Regions from separate parts of the Gordonibacter faecis genome, predicted to be linked through region 1. Evidence: predicted binding sites of a transcription regulator. Region 1 holds the regulator's gene; each other region holds the start of a gene.
The links. Region 1 encodes HrcA, which represses chaperone genes, less so after heat shock. Its sites were predicted from a motif close to TNTTAGCANNCNNNNNNNNNGNNTGCTAANA; they were not measured.
Positions count from the first base shown of each region.

Region 1 (6,307 bases):
GAGGCGAATCCAGAGAGTCTCACCGAGCGTATGGTGCGCGACGTGTGGGCGCTTGGCGTGAATCGGTTGTCGCTTGGCGTGCAGAGTTTCGATGATGAGGTGTTGGCGGTGCTCGGGCGTGCGCATTCGGCCGATGACGCGCGGCGGGCCATTGCGGCGGCGCAGACGCGCTTTGAGAACGTGAGCGTGGATCTTATGTGTGGCATCCCTGGTCAGAGTGTGGAAAGCTTCGAAGCAAGTGTGCGCGAAGCCGTGGCGCTTGGGGTGGCGCATGTGAGTGTGTATCCGCTTACTATTGAGCCGCACACACCCTTTGACCTTGCGGTATTGGCGGGTGAGATGGAAGAGCCCGACGATGACGTGGAGGCGGCGCATATGGAGCTCGCCGCTCGTGTGCTCACCGAAGCGGGTTTCGAGCGCTACGAAGTGGCCAGCTACGCGCGCCCTGGTTTCCAAAGTCGCCATAATAGTGCGTACTGGACGGGTGTGCCGTACCTCGGTCTTGGTCGCTCGGCCGCCACGATGACGCAGAACGCCGAGCGCCGCATGCGCGTGAAAGATGGCCAGGTCACTGACGACCTCGACGCGCGTCAGATGGCGGCCGAGGACCTTATGCTTGGCATGCGTATGACCCGTGGTATCTCCGATGACCAGGTGGAACGCGCCGCTGCACTTCTACCCGAAGCGCCTGCCACACTTGAGCGCCTTGCGGGCGAAGGCTTTGTCGTGCACAAAGACGGCCGCTGGCGCCCCACCGAACAAGGCTGGCTCTGCGGCAACACCCTCTACGGCGAACTCTTCGACCTCGCCCCTTAAACAAAGCATGTAACGCTGGTGCGCCAGCAAAAAGCAAGGGAGAACTCGTGGCGGTGAGGAAACTGTATTCATATTTCCCGTTTTTCTTAGCACTCTCTTGCATCGGCTGCTAAAATGATGCGTTGGTGCCGTTCGGAGAACGGATGTGAAGAGAGATGCAAGGCGAGAGAGGAAGGTGGGGAAGCGTGCTATCAGATCGCAGGCAGCGAGTGCTTGCTGCGCTCATAGAAGAATATGTTGCGCGCGCTCTGCCGGTGGGCTCGCGCACGCTTACGGAGCGCTACCACCTGGGCGTGAGTCCGGCTACGGTGCGCAACGAACTGTCCGTGCTTGAGGATGGGGGCTACATCACCCAGCCGCACACCTCGGCGGGGCGTATTCCAACCGATCACGGGTATCGCGCGTTTGTGGACAATCTGCTTGATGCGGATTTCTCGGGCGATGATGAGCGCTATCTTCCTGTTGTTGAAGAACTGCGTCGTAGCGCAAGCGAACTTGATGCCCTTCTTGAGCAAACCTCATCTGCGCTTACGCGCCTGACGGATTGCCTGTCTATCGTGCTGGCACCGTCGGTGTTGAAGCTCCACATTAAACAGTTGTCGCTCATCTCGCTCAATCCGTACCGCGCGCTGGTGGTGCTGGTGACGGAAGACGGGCAGGTATTCAACCGCCAAATGGAGTTCGCCGAAGAAGTGGGCGCGGATGACCTCGCCCGTGTGCAGGCGTTTCTCAGCGAAGTGTTTACCGGCAAGTCGCTCCAGCAGATTGAAGACGGCCTCGGCCAGGGCATGGTTGAGGCGTTTCGCGATCCGCTCGTGCGCATGGCGCTTGACGAAGTGTTGTCGTGCTTACAGGAAAGCGAGTTGTCGCGCGCGCATCGGCTGGGCGTGAGTTCACTGCTCACAAAACCCGAGTTCAGCCAGTCGCAGGCGCTGCTTCCTGTCATGCAGGTGCTTGAGGACGATACGGTGTTGCTGCATGTGCTCGACGACGTGGCGCGACAAACCGGTGGCATTCCTTGCGTGCGCATCGGCAGCGAAAACGAGGCGGCGGAGCTTGCGGGCGTGTCGGTGGTGGCAAGTCGCTACGGGCGCGGTGCGTCAGCTGGGGTTGTGGCGGTCGTGGGTCCCACGCGCATGGATTATTCGAAGGTGCTGCGCGCAGTACGCATTGCGAGTGCGGCGCTTCAGGACGTATAAGGTTGGGTAGCGCGCGAGGGATGCGCCGCCCGTGAGGAAAGGTACGCGGAAAAGCAATGGCCAAGGATCTGTACGAGGTTCTGGGTGTTTCCAAGAACGCCACTGAGGACGAGATCAAAAAGGCGTTTCGTCGTCGAGCGCGCGAGCTTCACCCCGATGTGAACAAGGCGCCCGACGCCGAAGACCAGTTCAAGGAACTGAATGAGGCGTACGACGTGCTGAGCGATCCGGCGAAGCGCGCGCAGTACGACCGTTTCGGCACCATTCCTGGCGCGGCGGGCGGCGGCAACCCCTACGGGGGCGGCGGCTACGTGGACTTTGAAGATCTGTTCGGCGGCGGCTTTGGCATGGGCGACATCTTCAGCTCGTTCTTTGGCGGCGCGGCCGGCGGGCGTCAGCAGCAGCGTCGTGAAGGCCGCGATATGGGCGTGGGCCTGCGTGTTACGCTGGAAGAAGTGGCTTCTGGTGCGAAGAAGGAAATTGTTTACGATCGTCTGGCGCCGTGCCCCGACTGTGATGGTTCGGGCCTGGGCGAAGATGGCCGCGAAATCACCTGCCCCGACTGCAACGGCCAGGGCCGTGTGGTCACCGTGCAGCATACGTTCTTGGGCGACATGCAAACGGCTACCACGTGCAAAACCTGCGGCGGCACGGGCCGCTCGGTGGAGAACCCCTGTCCTGAGTGTGAGGGTCAGGGTCGTGTACCCGACCGCCAGCGTGTGACCGTGGAAGTGCCTGTGGGCATTCGCGACTCGCAGCAACTGCGCTTGTCGGGCTTCGGTGAAGCCGGCATGCAGGGCGCCGCTCCCGGCGACCTCATTGTCACGGTGCGCATTCAGCCTCACGAGTTCTTTGAGCGCGACGGCGACCATCTGCACGCGCGGGCGAACGTGTCCATCGTGCAAGCGGCGCTTGGTGCAGAAATTGAAATTGACGGCATCTTTGAAGACGAAAAGGTGCAGGTGCGCATCCCCGAGGGCTGCCAAAACGAGCAGGTGGTGCGCGTCAAGGACTACGGCATGCCGAAATTCCGTAGCGACGCGCGCGGCGACTTGTTCGTACACGTGAACGTAGTGGTTCCCAAGAAACTCACGAAAAAGCAGCGCGAACTGTTGGAGCAGTTGGCTGAAGAACTCGGCGAGGACGTCTCCGACGCCCGCACGCCTTTGCAAAAACTTCGCGACGCTTTTAATTAAGTTAGGAACGGTATGTCGCTGCCGCATTTTTACCTTGAGGAACAGGTGCTTGCTGATGAGGGGGCTGAGGCGTTTTCTTTGCGGCTTTCGCGGGATGACGCGAAGCATGCGCGGGTGCTGAGGCTTGCTGTGGGCGAGCATGTGGCGGTGGTTGATGCGGCTCGTGACTATTTCGAATGCGAAATCGTTTCGTTTGATGACGCTGAGCCGCTCGTGCGTATCGCGCAGCGATTCGGTGCGGCTGAAACGGAGCCGCAGGTAGTGCTCGTGCAAGGCCTCGCCAAGGGCGACAAGATGGACGAGGTCATACGCCACGCGACGGAGTTGGGCGTAACGACCTTTGTGCCCTTGGTGTGCGAGCGCTCCATCGTCAAGCTTGATGCGAAGAAGACGGCGGCGAAAACCGAGCGCTGGCGTGCCATCGCAAAGAGTGCGGCCATGCAGTCGGGGCGTCGGTTCGTGCCCGAGGTAACTGAACCGGCAGCGATTAAGGATGCGAGTGCTTCTCTTGCAGACGCGACGGCGGTGCTCGTGTGTTGGGAAGAAGCTCCTGGGACAGCGTATTTGGACGAGGCGCTTGCTGGTGCCCTTGCCACTGCGGACGTCGCACCTGATGAGGCGTGCGTGGCAGTGGTGGTGGGTCCCGAGGGGGGTCTCACGCACGCTGAAGTCGACGCGCTTATGACCTGCAACGCGCACGCGGCGCTCGCCACGCTGGGCCCTTCCATTCTGCGTACTGAAACTGCTGGCGTGGTTGCGCCTGCGCTCGTGCTGCATGAACTGCGGCGTTTGGCTCGCGGGGCCGCACAGGTGGAGTTTGCACGATGAACTTCTGTGTTGTTAACCTGGGGTGCAAGGTAAATCGCGTAGAGTCCGACGATGCGGCGGCCCTCTTGGCTGCCCACGGAACCGAAACGCGCGAAGAAGACGCCGACCTCATTGTGGTAAACACCTGCACGGTCACCGGTGAGGCCGAAAAGAAAACCCGCAAGGCCGTGCGCCACGCCCTTCGTGCGAACGATCACGCTCGCGTGCTCGTCACCGGCTGTGCCGCCGCGATCGACGCCGCCTTCTACGAGGGACTTGACACACGTGTGGAAACCGTGGGGAAGGCAACACTGTACGAACGCGTCGCTGAACTCGCGTTATTGTCGGACACATCGCTCGAAGAAGAGGAAGCTGCTCTGTCCGCAGAAGGTGCGGAGCATCACTCCGCGCCGCTGCTGCGCCTGGGCGAGGGCTTCCGCACGCGCGTCGGCGTGAAGGTGCAGGATGGGTGCGACAATGCGTGTACCTACTGCATTGTGCACGTAGCGCGTGGCCGTGCGACCAGTCGCCTCGCCGATGAAGTGGTGCGCGAATGCGTTGCCTACGCAGAGGCCGGCGTGAAGGAGATTGTCCTTACCGGCATCAACCTGGGCTCCTACCGTGACGGAGGCACGAGCCGACGCGACCCCGCAGCAACACGCCTCGCCGCCTTGCTGCGTCGGCTTCTCGCCGTAACCGCACACCTGCATAAAACCGGCGAGCCGCCCGTGCGCTTCCGCATCTCCAGCATTGAACCGCGCGATGTGGACGACGCGCTTATTGACCTGTTGGCCGAAGCCGAGGGCCGCGTGTGCCGTCATCTGCACCTGCCGCTGCAATCTGGCAGCTCCAAGGTGCTGCGCGAAATGGCGCGTCCCTATGATGCCGAGACGTATCGCGCCCTTGTTGATAAGCTGCGCGCCCGTGTGCCTGAACTCGCGCTCTCCACCGACATCATCGTAGGCTTTCCGGGCGAAACCGAGGAAGACTTCCAGGAATCGCTCGCCCTCGCGCGCGCCTGCGCCTTTTCCAAAATCCACGTCTTTCCCTACTCGCGTCGCGAAGGCACTCCGGCTGCCGTCCGCGCCGATCAGGTGAAACCCGAGGTCAAAGCCACCCGCGCCGCCACCCTCCGCACCCTCAGTGATGACCTCCGCGCTGCCGACTACGCGCGCCGCGCTGGCACCCAAGAGTTCGCCCTCGTAGAAGAAAACCAAACCGCCATGACCGAAAGCTACTATGAGATTCCTGCACCCGCCGACGCGCTTCCCGGCGGCCTGATATGTCTCGACCTACCAAGCGCATGCCACTAAGAAGCAGCTCTGGCAGGCGAACGCGCCAGCGCCACGCACTGGAAACCGCCACGCAAAGCTTCACTATTTGTGCACGTGCACTATTTTCCCTTGTCGGTTCGGTGACATCGGCCTGCGGCATGAGACCCCGTGGTACAATGACCGTATGACAGACCAGACGCAAATTACTCTCACGGCTCCTACCAGCGTGAATATGGCGCTCGTGGTGGGACAGGCCGACGAGTTGCTCCATCTTGTGCAAGACGCCTTCGCGGCGCGCATCACCGTGCGTGGTGACACCATTGTGCTTGAAGGCGACCCGCTTGAGGTGCAGTCGCTCACCGCGCTGTTCAGTGACCTTATTAAGCTGGCGGAAAACGGCGAAACGCCTACGGTTGACTACGTGCGCCACGCCATCGACCTTTTGCACACGGCGGAGTTTTCGCCCACCGCGCTGCGCGAGGACATTCTGCTCACGTATCGCGGGCGCGCCATCCGCCCCAAAACGGCCGGTCAGAAGCGCTATGTGGACGCCATTCGCACCAACACCATCACCTTTGGCATCGGGCCTGCAGGTACCGGCAAAACCTACCTCGCCATGGCCATGGCCGTGGCTGCGCTCAAGCGCAAGGAAGTTGGCCGCATCATTCTCACGCGCCCCGTGGTGGAGGCGGGGGAGAGCCTGGGATTTCTGCCGGGCACCCTCACCGAAAAGGTGGATCCTTACATTCGCCCGCTCTACGACGCGCTCTTCGACATGACCGACATGGAACGCGCCACGCAGCTCATCGAAAACGGCGTCATCGAAATTGCCCCGCTCGCGTTCATGCGCGGCCGTACACTCAACGACAGTTTCATCATCCTTGACGAGGCGCAAAACACCACGCCCGAGCAGATGAAAATGTTCCTTACGCGCCTGGGCTTCGGCTCGAAAATGGTCATCACGGGCGACGTGACGCAGCTTGACTTGCCGCGTGGCATCTCGGGCCTCAAAGGC
Region 1 is NZ_JASJEU010000003.1:74,162-80,468, forward strand. Features, by position in the region: gene hemW (radical SAM family heme chaperone HemW) at 1-816, shown strand, start outside; gene hrcA (heat-inducible transcriptional repressor HrcA) at 1,002-2,015, shown strand; gene dnaJ (molecular chaperone DnaJ) at 2,072-3,211, shown strand; gene QNJ86_RS00610 (RsmE family RNA methyltransferase) at 3,224-4,039, shown strand; gene QNJ86_RS00615 (MiaB/RimO family radical SAM methylthiotransferase) at 4,036-5,331, shown strand; gene QNJ86_RS00620 (PhoH family protein) at 5,477-6,307, shown strand, end outside.

Region 2 (6,307 bases), on a different contig from region 1:
ATGGCTACTCCCCCGCTTCCAGTACGATGGTGCCGTCGAGGGATTCTATGCGGGCGCTTTCTACGCGGCCGTTGGAGAGTTGCAGTTTGGCGATGCAGCGGGGGAAGTTGCCGCGAGGGCGGAACACCGCGCCGGGGCACAGGATGTAGGTGGCGGGGCGCGCCTCGGGGCCGGTGATGAGTTCTGGCACATGGGTGTGGCCATGGATGCACACCTGCGGGATAGGGTCGCCCGGCGCGAGGGCGGCCGAGCCGGCAAAGGTGATTTTCACGTCGCGCGGGTAGTGCGCCACGAGGAAACGCACACCGTCGATGACCGGATGCGCGAAACGGCCGACCGACGCGCCGTATTCGTCGAAGTCGTTGTTGCCCAGCACAGCCGTGACCGGCGCGATGGTTTCCAACTCGCGCAGAATGGCCGGGTCGCCAATGTCGCCCGCATGGATGATATGGTCGCTACCCACGAGCGCCGCATACGCCTCATCCGACAACCGCCCATGCGTATCCGAAATAACCCCCACCAGCGTCATATTCGCTCCCTTCGCGCCCAGCACTTACGCCAACCACCCGCCGCATTTACGAGCACCAGTATACGTCACCACCCCCACCCAAACCGCTTTGTTTGCCAGTTTGTCTTAAAGCGCCGCATAGTAAGTTATAATCCCAGTTCTATGACGAATTCCGCGAAAAATCTTGGCTTGCGAATAAAGGAGCTGCGTGACAGCAAGGGCTGGACGCAGGTTGAGTGCGCGGAGTATCTGGGGTTTCATCCCTCTTATATCGCGCGTGTAGAACTTGGCGGAAAGAACGTCACGCTTGCCACCATCGACAAAATAGCCGCCGGTTTCGGCATCTCGCTCGAAGAGTTGTTTAAGGGTTTGTAGGCAGGCCGTCCATTTATGGCCGCTAACCAACAACTCGGCATGCGCATCAAGGACCTGCGGGAGGCCAGGGACTGGTCGCAGCGCGAGTGTGCGGATTTCCTAGGCGTGCATCATGTGTACCTGGCTGATGTCGAGCTGGGTAAGAGAAACCTCACGCTCGCAAATATTGAAAAGATTGCAGCTGGTTTCGGCGTTACGTTGGAAGAGTTGTTCAAGGGCTTGTAGGCTGCGCTTCCACAGGTGCGACTCGCCCGCGCTGTCGCATAAAAATGTGACGCGCTGCGCGCTACTAATTACGCCACGAGGTGGCCACCCTCCCAACAACTATGACGAGGGCTTTTGTTGCATAACGTGTCAATGTCTTCAAGTCAGTCAGCCCGAGTCATGAGACAAAGGGCGTTGGAAAACTCGTGACGTACTAGCTAGCGCGATAGCGCGTCACACTTTTGCCAACAGTGAAGAGTGACGTGTCGGCAGCCGGCGTGTTTCGTTTTTGCGGCTGTTTGTGGATGGCGGGCATGGCGGCGCGAAAGCGGGGCTACCATTCGAAATTGACGAAATCGTAACTTTTAGCACTCTCGGCTTGACAGTGCTAATGGAACGATTTATAACAGCCGTGTACAGAGAAAACCGCACAGAAAGGCGCTTAGATTTTCTTAAGGTTCCCCTTGCGTACTTTAAGAAAATCTAGCCAACACGTTGAGGAGATGATTAGTATGGCCATGATGGTACCCATGCGGAGGAATCGCAACCTGCTGAGCGAGCTGATGTCCGATCCGTTCGACGCGTTCTTCGACGCGGCCGCCGCGCCCATGCAGGCGATGCAGAAGATGTCGCCTACGCTGATGCGCACCGACATCAAGGAGACGGACGGTGGGTTCGAGCTCACCATTGACCTGCCCGGCTTCAAGAAAGAAGACGTGCAGGCCGAACTCAAGGACGGGCAACTCACCATTACCGCGCAGACGCAGTCCGAGTCCGAGGACAAGGACGAGAAGGGCACGTACGTGCGCAAGGAGCGTTTCAGCGGGAAGTGCAGCCGCACGTTCTACGTGGGCGAGGACATTGAGGAAAACGATATCCACGCGAAGTTCGAAGACGGCGTGCTGAAGATCGACGTGCCGAAGAAGCAGGAGCAGCCCAAGCTCGAAGAGAAAAAGACCATCGCCATCGAAGGCTAATCGAGGCGAGGCAATTAGCAGCATTGGAGGGCGGCCACTCGGTCGCCCTCCTTTCATTCATTTTTTCGTTATTCAAAAAACGAACTAAGCGATTATCAATAATTCCCATTCGTTTTCGCTTTTCATTATTCGGTTTTCACTCTTCACTTCTCTTCACTCTTCCACCTCTTCCCCCCTCTTTCTGTCACTCATTTTTTCGTTCTTCATTTTCTCGTTTCTCATTTTTTTCGTTCTCACCTTGTTCATACTTTTTTTCTTGATCGTCATTTTTTGACGGTTATTGCACGTATTCGCAGGTGATTCAGCGGGGGCATTCTTTTCATGAGCGAGAATGTTTCACGTGAAACACTGGGTGTTTTAGCACAGATGTTTCACGTGAAACATACGCGTGACAGCCGTGCTATGATAGGGTCGCAATCGCGACGAAAGGGCTGGTCATGGATGAGCGAACGAGGCGCGACGTCGAGACGTTTCGGGAATGGGTGAACGAGACGCGCCCTGGCGGCATGGTGTTTTTCGGCGGTGCGGGCGTGTCTACCGAGAGCGGTATCCCTGATTTCCGCAGCCCGGACGGACTGTACGCGCAGAAGTACCCTCACCCTCCCGAGCAGATGATCTCGCGCAGCTTCTTCGACGCACACCCAAGCGAGTTCTTCGACTTCTACTGTGACCATATGCTTGCGCTGGACGCCGAGCCGAACCGGGCGCACCGAAAACTTGCCGAGCTGGAAAGCACCGGCACTTTGTCGACTGTCATCACGCAGAATATTGATGGCTTGCACCAGAAGGCGGGCAGCCAACGTGTGCTTGAGCTGCACGGAAGCGTACTGCGCAACTTTTGCCAGGAGTGTGGGGCGACGCATTCAGTGGAAGACCTGCTGGCGCTGCGCGCGCAAGCGGCCGACGGCGTGCCGCGTTGCCCCACGTGCGGCGGCATTGTGAAGCCGGACGTGGTGCTGTATGAGGAACCGCTCGACGAGCGCACACTTCGCGCGTCCGTGGAGGCCATCGCGCGTGCCGACCTCATGGTGGTGGCGGGCACCTCGCTTTCCGTCTATCCGGCAGCGGGTCTGCTGGACTACTTCCAGGGCGACCACCTGGTCATCGTCAACCGCACCCCCACTCCGCGCGACCGGCAAGCCAACCTCTGCCTCGCCACTAACGTAGGCGATGTATTCGACTTCTGAATGCGAAACTTCGAATAACCGCACGTTGAACGCACGATGGAACACATGTTTCACGTGAAACATGTGGGCCCGGTGCGGAAAGCGCGAAAGTCGCTTCAGGTTAATGAAAAAATGAGTGAGCGAAAAAGAGTAATCGGGGAAATTGAAGATCGAATAATTAAAAAATCAAAAATTAAAAAACGAAGCGAGGGAATTCCATGGATAGCAACGCAACCAAAAGCGTACCGGTTTTGGCCGATATTCGCCAGGTGTCGGACGGGTGGATTAAAAAATACGTGCTGGTGTATACCATGCCCGATGGGTCGTCGTATGAGTACGAAAGCGCCTCACGAAAAAACATCGACGCCTATCGTGCCGAACTGGAAGCCAACGCGCGCGGAGAGCAGCCTGCCGCAGATGCCGTGTGCATCGTGCCGCAAACGGCGGACGGAAAGCTGCTGCTTATTCGCGAATTTCGCTATCCGTTAAATAGCTGGTGTATTGCATTCCCAGCCGGACTTACCGAACCGGGCGAAAGCCTTGCCTCCTGCGTTGACCGCGAACTGCGCGAGGAAACGGGCTACGCCTTGCGCGCCGACCTGGGCGACGCGGCGCTTGACCCGCTGCCGCAAGCGGGCTTCTCGTCCACCGGCCTCACCGACGAGACCGTCCACATTGTATTTGCGCAGGTAGAACGCGCAGGAGACGCGCAACCAGAGCCGTCGGAACTCATCGAACCCTTCCTGCTGGACATCGCCGACATCCCACAATTCCTCGCCGAAAACAAAACCCCCATCGGCACCCGAGCCCAACTAATCCTCGAAGCCTTCACCCGCCGCCACCAAACTTGCAACCCTCTCTAGTTCAGTGGGTCTTCGGTGGAGATGCTGTTGGATTCTTGGTCTAGCAACAGAAGAAGTTCGGCTTGAGAGTGGACGTTTAGTTTGCTGTAGAGGTTGCGCATGTGAGTTTTTACCGTGGACGGGCTTACAACCAGGTGCTCGGCTATGTAGGGGGCACGGTAGTTTTGCGCGAGCAGAATGAGAATCTCACGTTCGCGTGGCGTGAGGTCGCAGCGGCGGGCCAGGATGGCGCAGCGTTCCTCAAGGCTTGCCTGCGCCGCAGCGGCGGCGGCGCGCTCCATGGCTTCGCGCTCGTTCGCCTGCTGCTGAATAACAAGGAAGGCCAGCGCCCCGCCACCGATGAACGTGGCCAGCACCACCACGGTAGCCAGCCCAATAAATGCCGAAGGCGTCATGACGGAATACAGCCCCACAAACAGCGCACGCACCCCTATCGTCACCGCAAACGACGCAAACAGCGGCACCACGGGGTTGCGCCGCGAGCGCTCGGGAAACAGAAAAGGCGTCATCAGAATGAAAAACAGCGTGACCTTATACGTGGCATCAAGTATGAGAACGTGCAGAAACCACAGGTCAACCGACGCTTGTGCCGTATAGAACGCAATGAACGTCACCGGCAGCACAAATAGTTCGTACACCAGCACGAAGCTGCGGTTCCACGCATACACAACCACGAACAGCGCCACGAACCCCGCCAGCACAATGCCGCAACCGATGCCCGCTTGAATGAACGCCGCCATGGCCGGGTTTTCCTGCACATTCATCCACGATGATTGCAGCGATATAACCGGCCCCCGGCATATAAGCGGCAACACCACCAGCCCCACAGCCAGCAGAAGATCGCGCTTGCTCGCGCACGCGAATCGCGTCAGCGGCTTGTCGAACTCAAACGGAGCCCGCGCCCGCGCCTGCGCACCCGCGCCCTGCGCATCGCCCGCCTCCCGCACATCCCGCGTCCCCGCTTCCGCCGGCACCGCGCACACCACCGGCCGATATCCCACAAACAGCGCACCCGCAACCACCGGCAAGAGCCCCAGCGCCACGCGCACCGCCCCACTTCCCAGCAGCGCGAACACCAATGTCACCACACCCGACAGCAAACACGCTGTGGCGAACGCAAGCGCGGCACGGCGCGCGCCCAGTGCCATCAGCCGCTCGCCCCACAGCACAAACAACAGCCCGCTGCTCACGCGGTACGCCATCTGCACCACCAGCAACACTTCGTTGCCGAAACCAACGCCCGGCCCGTACAGCACGCCCCACGCCGACGCCATCGCTACCACCGCCACGCTTACGCGCAGCGCCGCACACCCGCTCGTGCGCGCTGCGGGCCGCAGCATATACCACGCGGCCACCGCCACCAGCACTACCACTTCCACCACATACGGAACCGGCGCAAACATCGAAAAACTCACGAACCGCGCCGCCGGCATACGCTGAATCTCCAGCACCATGAGCGCGCACGCAAGCCCCACAACGGCCTGCCACACACCCGGCGTGTATTTCAGAAACGATCGCATAACAACCCCCTCCCCACCTCGCCTTTATAGCAGAAATCGCATGCGGGTGAGGCCCAACGCGGCAACTTCATACCGTTTGTGGTAGGAAAAAAAGCCGCGACGTCGGTAGGGTAAGAGACACATCGAACCCCGCTCGCCACACCGCAACCCCTCCCACGCGGGAACGCGAGCGCGGTTCGACCGCACAAAAACAGAGGGAAGGAGAGGGATATGGAACTGAATCGACGTGATTTCCTGAAGGGGGCGCTCACCACCGGCATCGTAGCTGCGGGCGCGGGCGTGGGCCTGACCGGCTGCGCGCCAGCCGCCAAGGACGGCACCGCGAAATCCGAGAACGGCGTGGCGTACCCCGAGGGTCTGCAGGCCAGCGACTTCGACGCCTCGGCCGCCATCTTGGAGCCCATCAAAGACTTCGCCGAAGAAAAAACCTACGACGTCGTGGTGGTTGGTGCCGGAACGGGCGGCGTGCCCGCCGCGCTCTCGGCGCTGGAAGAAGGCGCCACCGTGGCCGTGCTGCAGAAGGAATCCAAGCCCGTCGCTCAGGGCGGCACCTGCTCCGGCGTGCTGCTGGATCAAAGCGATGAGCAGGGCGTAATGAACTACCTGCAAGGCTTCTTGGAAGATTGCCGCTGGCGCGCCGACCGCAAACTGGCCGAAACGTACTGCAAGTACTCCGGCGAGGCCATCCGCTGGA
Region 2 is NZ_JASJEU010000012.1:34,999-41,305, reverse strand. Features, by position in the region: gene QNJ86_RS05320 (S41 family peptidase) at 1-2, opposite strand, end outside; gene QNJ86_RS05315 (metallophosphoesterase family protein) at 5-529, opposite strand; gene QNJ86_RS05310 (helix-turn-helix domain-containing protein) at 698-883, shown strand; gene QNJ86_RS05305 (helix-turn-helix domain-containing protein) at 899-1,108, shown strand; gene QNJ86_RS05300 (Hsp20/alpha crystallin family protein) at 1,600-2,064, shown strand; gene QNJ86_RS05295 (NAD-dependent protein deacylase) at 2,502-3,251, shown strand; gene QNJ86_RS05290 (NUDIX hydrolase) at 3,449-4,093, shown strand; gene QNJ86_RS05285 (helix-turn-helix transcriptional regulator) at 4,090-5,613, opposite strand; gene QNJ86_RS05280 (FAD-dependent oxidoreductase) at 5,824-6,307, shown strand, end outside.
Region 2: a site for HrcA is predicted at 1,451-1,481, ahead of QNJ86_RS05300 (Hsp20/alpha crystallin family protein). Genes of this name have one in related genera too.

Region 3 (6,307 bases), on a different contig from region 1:
TAAGGGTTAAGGTACCGCCATTAACGCGGATGGCGCGACAATCTGTACTCGCAATAGCATACTTGTTTAGATCGATAGTAAGATTTTTGGTGGTCGTGATGGTTTCGCTCAAAGCTATATCAGCTTGCAAGCTAATGGTAGCGCCGTTTTCCGCTTTATCGATAGCTTCCCCGAGGCTCGCATAGCCAGTACCACCAATCATGGCAACAGGTTGCCCTGTAACTCCGTCCTCAGTCGCACTATCAAGCGTTTCTAGTGCACTAGTGCTTTGAAGGCCCCCCCCCCCCCGGCGTTCGCAGCGTAGGCAGCCATGGGCGTTAGGCTCATGAGCATGGTCACGCTGAGAAGAGCGGGAAGTGCTCTACTTCTAAACTTCATGTTTCTCCTTCCATTGATTCTGCTCCAGTTTCTCCCCTACATGACATACCCCAGACACATCACCTCCTTTGAAAAGGGTGTAACAGGCATGAACTCATTTAAGTATACTCCATGCCTGACGCTTAGCAATAAGTGGTGGTGGGTTTCGGCATTGAGAAACAGGTGAACATACGCACGCGGGGCGGCCGAAGCCGCCCCGCATTCCGAGTTAGTGTTGTGCGCCCAAGCGCAAGACGCCTGCTGACCACCCCCAGGTTGTTTGATAATTCTCCCAGGTCGTTCGTAGTGTCAGCGAGGAGCGTTCTGGCGCCGAAGATTCGTGGGATCGCGAGGGCGCCGCGTACTTTGGTACGCAAGCCCTCGGGATCGCGCGAAGATTCGGTGCCAGAACGCTCCGCAGCGTCGAGTCGTTCCGCCGGCCGGAAGGCCGGCGGAACAAAATTACATCATGCCGCCGCCCATGCCACCGGCTGCGGCGGCGAGAGCTGCGGGATCGGGATCCTTGGGGATGTCGTTGATGGTGGCCTCGGTGATGAGGATGAGGGCCGCCACGGAGGCTGCGGACTGCAGTGCCGTACGGGTCACCTTCACCGGATCGTTCACGCCCATCTCAATCATGTTGCCGTACTCGCCGTTGGCGCAGTTCAGGCCTTCGCCCTTCGGCATGCCCTTCACGCGCTCCACAACGACGCTACCCTCGAAGCCCGCGTTCTGGGCGATGGCGCGCATCGGCGCCTCGATGGCCTTGCGGATGATGGCAACACCCACCTCTTCGTCCTTGTCGGCCACTTCAAGCGCCTCCAGCGTGGGCAGCGCATCCACCAGCGCCACGCCGCCGCCAGCAACGATGCCCTCTTCCACTGCCGCGCGGGTTGCCTGCAGAGCGTCCTCAATGCGGGACTTCTTCTCCTTGAGCTCGGACTCGGTCGCAGCGCCCACCTTGAGCACCGCCACGCCGCCGGAGAGCTTCGCCAGACGCTCCTGCAGCTTCTCGCGGTCGAAGTCGGAGTCGACGCGCTCCAGCTCAGCGCGAATCTGGCTGATGCGATCCTCGATGTCCTTCTTGTCGCCCGCGCCGTCAACGATAAGTGCGGTGTCCTTCGTCACCTTCACGGTCTTGGCGTGGCCAAGCATCTCAATCTTGGCGTCGGCCATGGTCATGCCGAAGTCCTTGTCGATGACCTGGGCACCCGTGACAGCCGCGATGTCCTCCAAGATGCGCTTGCGGCGGTCGCCGAAGCCGGGGGCCTTGATGGCGACGCAGTTGAACGTGCCGCGCAGCTTGTTCAGCAGGATGGTAGCCAGCGCCTCGCCCTCAACGTCTTCCGCGACGATGAACAGCGGGCGACCGGAGCGCATGATTTCCTCCAGCAGCGGCACCATGTCCTGGATGTTCGTGATCTTCTGGTCGGTGAGCAGGATGAAGGGGTCGTTCAGCACGGCCTCCATCTTCTCCATGTCGGTGGCCATGTAGGGAGAAATGTAGCCGCGGTCGTACTGCATGCCCTCAACAATGTCCAGCTCCAGGTCAAACGACTGGGCGTTCTCTTCCACAGAGATAGCGCCGTCGTTGCCCACGGCGTCCATGGCCTCGGCAATCTTCTCGCCGATCTCGGCGTCGCCGGCGGAAATGGTGCCAACGTTGGCAATCTGCTCCTTGGTGGACACGGGCGTTGCGTCAGCCTTGATGGCGTCAACGATGGCGTCCGTGGCCTTCTGAATGCCGCGGCGAATGCCAAGCGCGTCAGCGCCAGCGGTGACGTTGCGCAGGCCCTCGCTCACAATGACGTCAGCCAAGAGCGTAGCGGTGGTGGTACCGTCGCCCGCCACGTCGTTCGTCTTGACGGCAACCTCGCGCACCAGCTGGGCGCCCATGTTCTCTACCGGGTCCTCCAGCTCAACTTCCTTAGCCACGGTCACACCATCGTTGGTGATGGTGGGCGCGCCGTAGGACTTCTCAAGCGCCACGTAGCGGCCCTTGGGGCCAAGCGTCACCTTAACAGCGTCGGAGAGCTTGCTCACGCCGGCAGCGAGCGCGCTGCGTGCATCGGCGTCGAACTTAATGTCTTTAGCCATGTTCTCTCTATCCTTTCAACTGCGTTGTTGTTACCTGAGGGAATGTTCGGCTGTGTGCCGAAAACGGGCGGCGCGATGGTCGCCTTTACGCTTCAACCTGCGGATTTATTCGAAGACCGCGTACAGATCGTCGGCGCGCAGGATCATGACATCCTCGCCGTCGATGTGCACTTCGGTTCCACCGTACTTGCCGTACAGCACCTTGTCGCCCACCTTCACGGGCACAGGCACCAGCTTGCCGTCCTTGTCCATCTTGCCTTCGCCCACCGCGAGCACTTTGCCCGTCTGGGGCTTTTCCTTCGCCTCGGTCGCGAGATACAGACCGGATGCCGTCGTCTCCTCAGCCTCGTCCTGCTTGATGATGACGCGATCACCCAATGGTTTCAAATTCATAACGCTTCCTTCCTTCCGTCCGTCTCATGTCCGAAACTGGTTGAACACGTTTGCTCATTTAACCACTCGATTGTCTTGACTGCTAGCACTCAGAGGTAACGAGTGCTAAACAGTGCGTTATCATAGCAGCCCTGTCACTGAATGCAAGCGAATTTGAGAAAATGTGAGCGTCCTTGACTAAGGTTGTACCGAATCGCCAAACTTTCGCCACATTTCGTTCGAGCGGGCGAAGGCTAGCGGGGTTCCTTTGCGTACGCGAGAAGCGCGCCCGAACCTGAGCGCAGATTGGCTACTACCTTCCCCAGCTCCTCCGCAGCGGTGAGCGCCATCTCAGCGCCCTGGGGGGTGAGCCCAACTTTCTGTACGTAGTCTTCGCTGACGTATCCCGCGCTGAATCCGGCGAAGAGTTTGTTGCGCAAGCGCGTCACCAGTTTGGACACTTCCGCAGGCTCAACGCGCAGGGCGTCGGCCATAAACTCGAAGGAAGCGGTAACGCGGTGGAGCCTCAGCAGTACGAGGCATTGGGCTTCCGTGAACGCGAGGCCAGTGACGGGCAGACCCACCTCGTCCCAGCGCTGTATCAAACCCATGAGCGCGATGAGACACGCGGGGGTGAGCATCGTATGACAGCAGGGGTCGAATTCCAGATCACTCACACCCAAGCGGCCCGCCGCCAGACTGAGCGCCTTGGCCATGCCTTCCACCCCTTCGAGCAAGCGGGCGCGCTCGGCGGCCTCTTCCAGGCACTGATACGCCACCTCAAACCCGGTGGTAAGTGTTGCGCTGGCCCGGTCTGTCTCACGCAGTTGCAGATTTCGACGACCGGCGTGGGCGTAGGACTTTTCCACCAAGCCGTTGTGCGCAAGTTCGCTGGCCGCAAGGCTGGCGGCGCGGCCCGAGACGAAGACATGGGGCGGAAACGCCGCCAAGGGAAGCGTTCCTTCATGCGAATGCACGGACGCCAAGAGGCAAAACGCTTTCAGCGAAATGCCGCACGCCTGATCGAGCCCACGCTGAAGCGACCGGCGTGCGTCGTCCACCGCCGTAGCCGCGTGCAGCGTCACTTCCATAGACGCTTCGGCTTGCTGCGTTTCTTCGTCGCGTTTGACGGCCGTCTCCTCTCCTTCGGTGCCGCTTTAGCTGTGCCTTATGAAACTCGGACTATATCACACACGCATATAATTATAGCTGAGGTTAGCAAAAGATGAGTGATAAACGATGGTATACCGCCGAAGGCCGGTGCCTTTACCGTATAGAGGGGCGAACCAAACCGCCTTCGTAAGCCCTCACCACGAGCTGTGCGCGGTCGTGAGCCTCCAGCTTCGCCATGACGCGAGCCAGGTGGGTTTTCACCGTGGCGGGAGAGATGAACAGATCCTGCCCTATTTCGTCGTTCGTGAGGCCGCGCGCCACCAGCGTGAGGATTTCACGTTCGCGCTCGGTGAGCGCAGACAGGCTTCCGGCAGCGGTAGCGGGCGACACCGCGGGGCGCGAGCGCACGAAGGTTTCCACGAGGCGGCGCATGACCGAGGGCTGAATGAGCGCGTCACCTGCGGCTACTACGCGCACGGCCGAAGCGATGTCATCGGGTTCGGCGTCTTTCAGCAGAAAGCCGCCTGCGCCCGCGGCCAGAGCGTCGTACACGTATTCGTCGATGTCAAACGTCGTGAGAATGAGCACGCGCACGTCGGCAAGCGCGGGGTCGCTCGTGATAGCGCGCGTGGCCTCGATGCCATTTTTGTGCGGCATGCGAATGTCCATGAGCACCACGTCGGGGTGCAGACGCCGCGCCAACTCCACCGCTTCCTCACCGTCGCGCGCCTCGCCCACAATGGTGAACCCGTCGTAGGACGACAGGATGAGACGAAACCCACTGCGCACGAGGTCTTGATCGTCGGCCACCACCAAACGCAGGGGCTGCTCATCCGCGGCGCGGGGCCACGTATCCTTCGTCTGCGCGTGCGCTTCGCTCATACGACGTTCCATCAGGAGGTTCCTTTCTCCGCTGCCAGCGGCAGGCGCGCCTCAACACGAAACCCGCCAGGTGTGCGCGGCCCGGCCGAGAACGTGCCGCCCAACAAACTGACGCGCTCGGCCATGCCGGCGATGCCGTGGCCGCCGGTGCGGCGGGCGGCCTCGGGCGCGGGGCCGGGGCCGTGCTCAGGTGCCGCCGCCGCGCCAGCTCCGTCATCTTCCACAACAAGGTGTGCCGCCGTGGGCTCAACCGTGAGGCGAATGGTGGCCGTGTGCGCGTTCGCGTGACGCACTATATTTGTAACTGCCTCGCGCGCGATGCCGAAAAGCGCCACGTCCACGAACGCGGGAACGAGCGCGCGGTCGTAGCCTTGCGTGTCAAGCGTGGCCTGCACGCCGGCGCGTTCCAGGTAGGCCGCGAGATCAGCCAGGCGCTCGGTGCCCGCGGTGGGTTCTGTTTCGGCCGCGTCGTCGCCGTGGCGCAGCACGCCAATCATGCCGCGAATTTCCTCCAACGCGTCTTTTGCCGTGGTGCGCGCCGTGGCAATGGCCTGCTTCGCGGCCACAGGGTCGCGATCAATGAGGCGCTCGGCTGCGGCAGCCTGAATGCTGACTGCGGACAGCGAGTGGGCCGTGATGTCGTGCACCTCGCGCGCAATGCGCACGCGCTCCTGCTCAACGCGTCGCGCGGCCTCTTCCTCACGCGTTCGCTCGGCCTCAAGCGCGCGCTGCTCGGTGGCCGCCACGTAGGCCCGGTGCGTGCGGTACGCGTAGCCGCCAAGCGCCGCCGCCACTACAAGCGTTATGTTCTGGAAGCGCGTGAAGAAGGCGAGACTGGCCGTGCGCGAGGGCGCGTCCGCGAACAGCAGCCCCACCACGGCAAGCACGACCGCCACCACCGCCTCGGTGCGGCCGCGCTCGCACGCAATGGTGTAGAGCGCCACCACGGGCCCCACAATGGTGAGCGAGAACCCGCGAAACGCATCTTGCAGCCCCAGGAAGGTGACCAGCACAAACAGAAACACCGGCCACGGGAACCGCCGCCGTACCGCCAGTGGGAGCGTGGTCAGCGCCAGCGCCACAAACACCGACAGCGTGGGCACCACGTTCACCATGCCCAGATACTGGCGCAGCGCCATGTCGGGAATGACAATGGACGACGCCGTGAGCATGAGTTGCCCGCAGCCAAACAAAAACGCCGCCACGGCCACGGCAGCGTCGATGGCCCAGTCCTTAGGCGCGAGGGGGCGGTTGTGTACGAGGAAGTTCTCCATGGGCCCATGGTACGCGACCCACGGGGCGCGCGCCATACCCTCGGCGGTGTATTCTCGCGCTTCGTTGGTTCACGCGGGCACGCCTCAGTGGGTGCGTTCGGCCTCCACCAGGTCGATGAGCTGCTGGCGCGTGTGTACGTCCAGCTTCGCGTAGAGGTTGCGCACGTGGCTGCGCACGGTGTTTTCGCTCACGAACAGCGTGGTGGCAATGT
Region 3 is NZ_JASJEU010000012.1:306,056-312,362, reverse strand. Features, by position in the region: gene QNJ86_RS06435 (S-layer homology domain-containing protein) at 1-202, opposite strand, end outside; gene groL (chaperonin GroEL) at 820-2,454, opposite strand; gene groES (co-chaperone GroES) at 2,560-2,847, opposite strand; gene QNJ86_RS06420 (hypothetical protein) at 3,081-3,917, opposite strand; gene QNJ86_RS06415 (response regulator) at 4,093-4,833, opposite strand; gene QNJ86_RS06410 (sensor histidine kinase) at 4,833-6,095, opposite strand; gene QNJ86_RS06405 (LuxR C-terminal-related transcriptional regulator) at 6,180-6,307, opposite strand, start outside.
Region 3: a site for HrcA is predicted at 2,928-2,958, ahead of groES (co-chaperone GroES). Genes of this name have one in related genera too.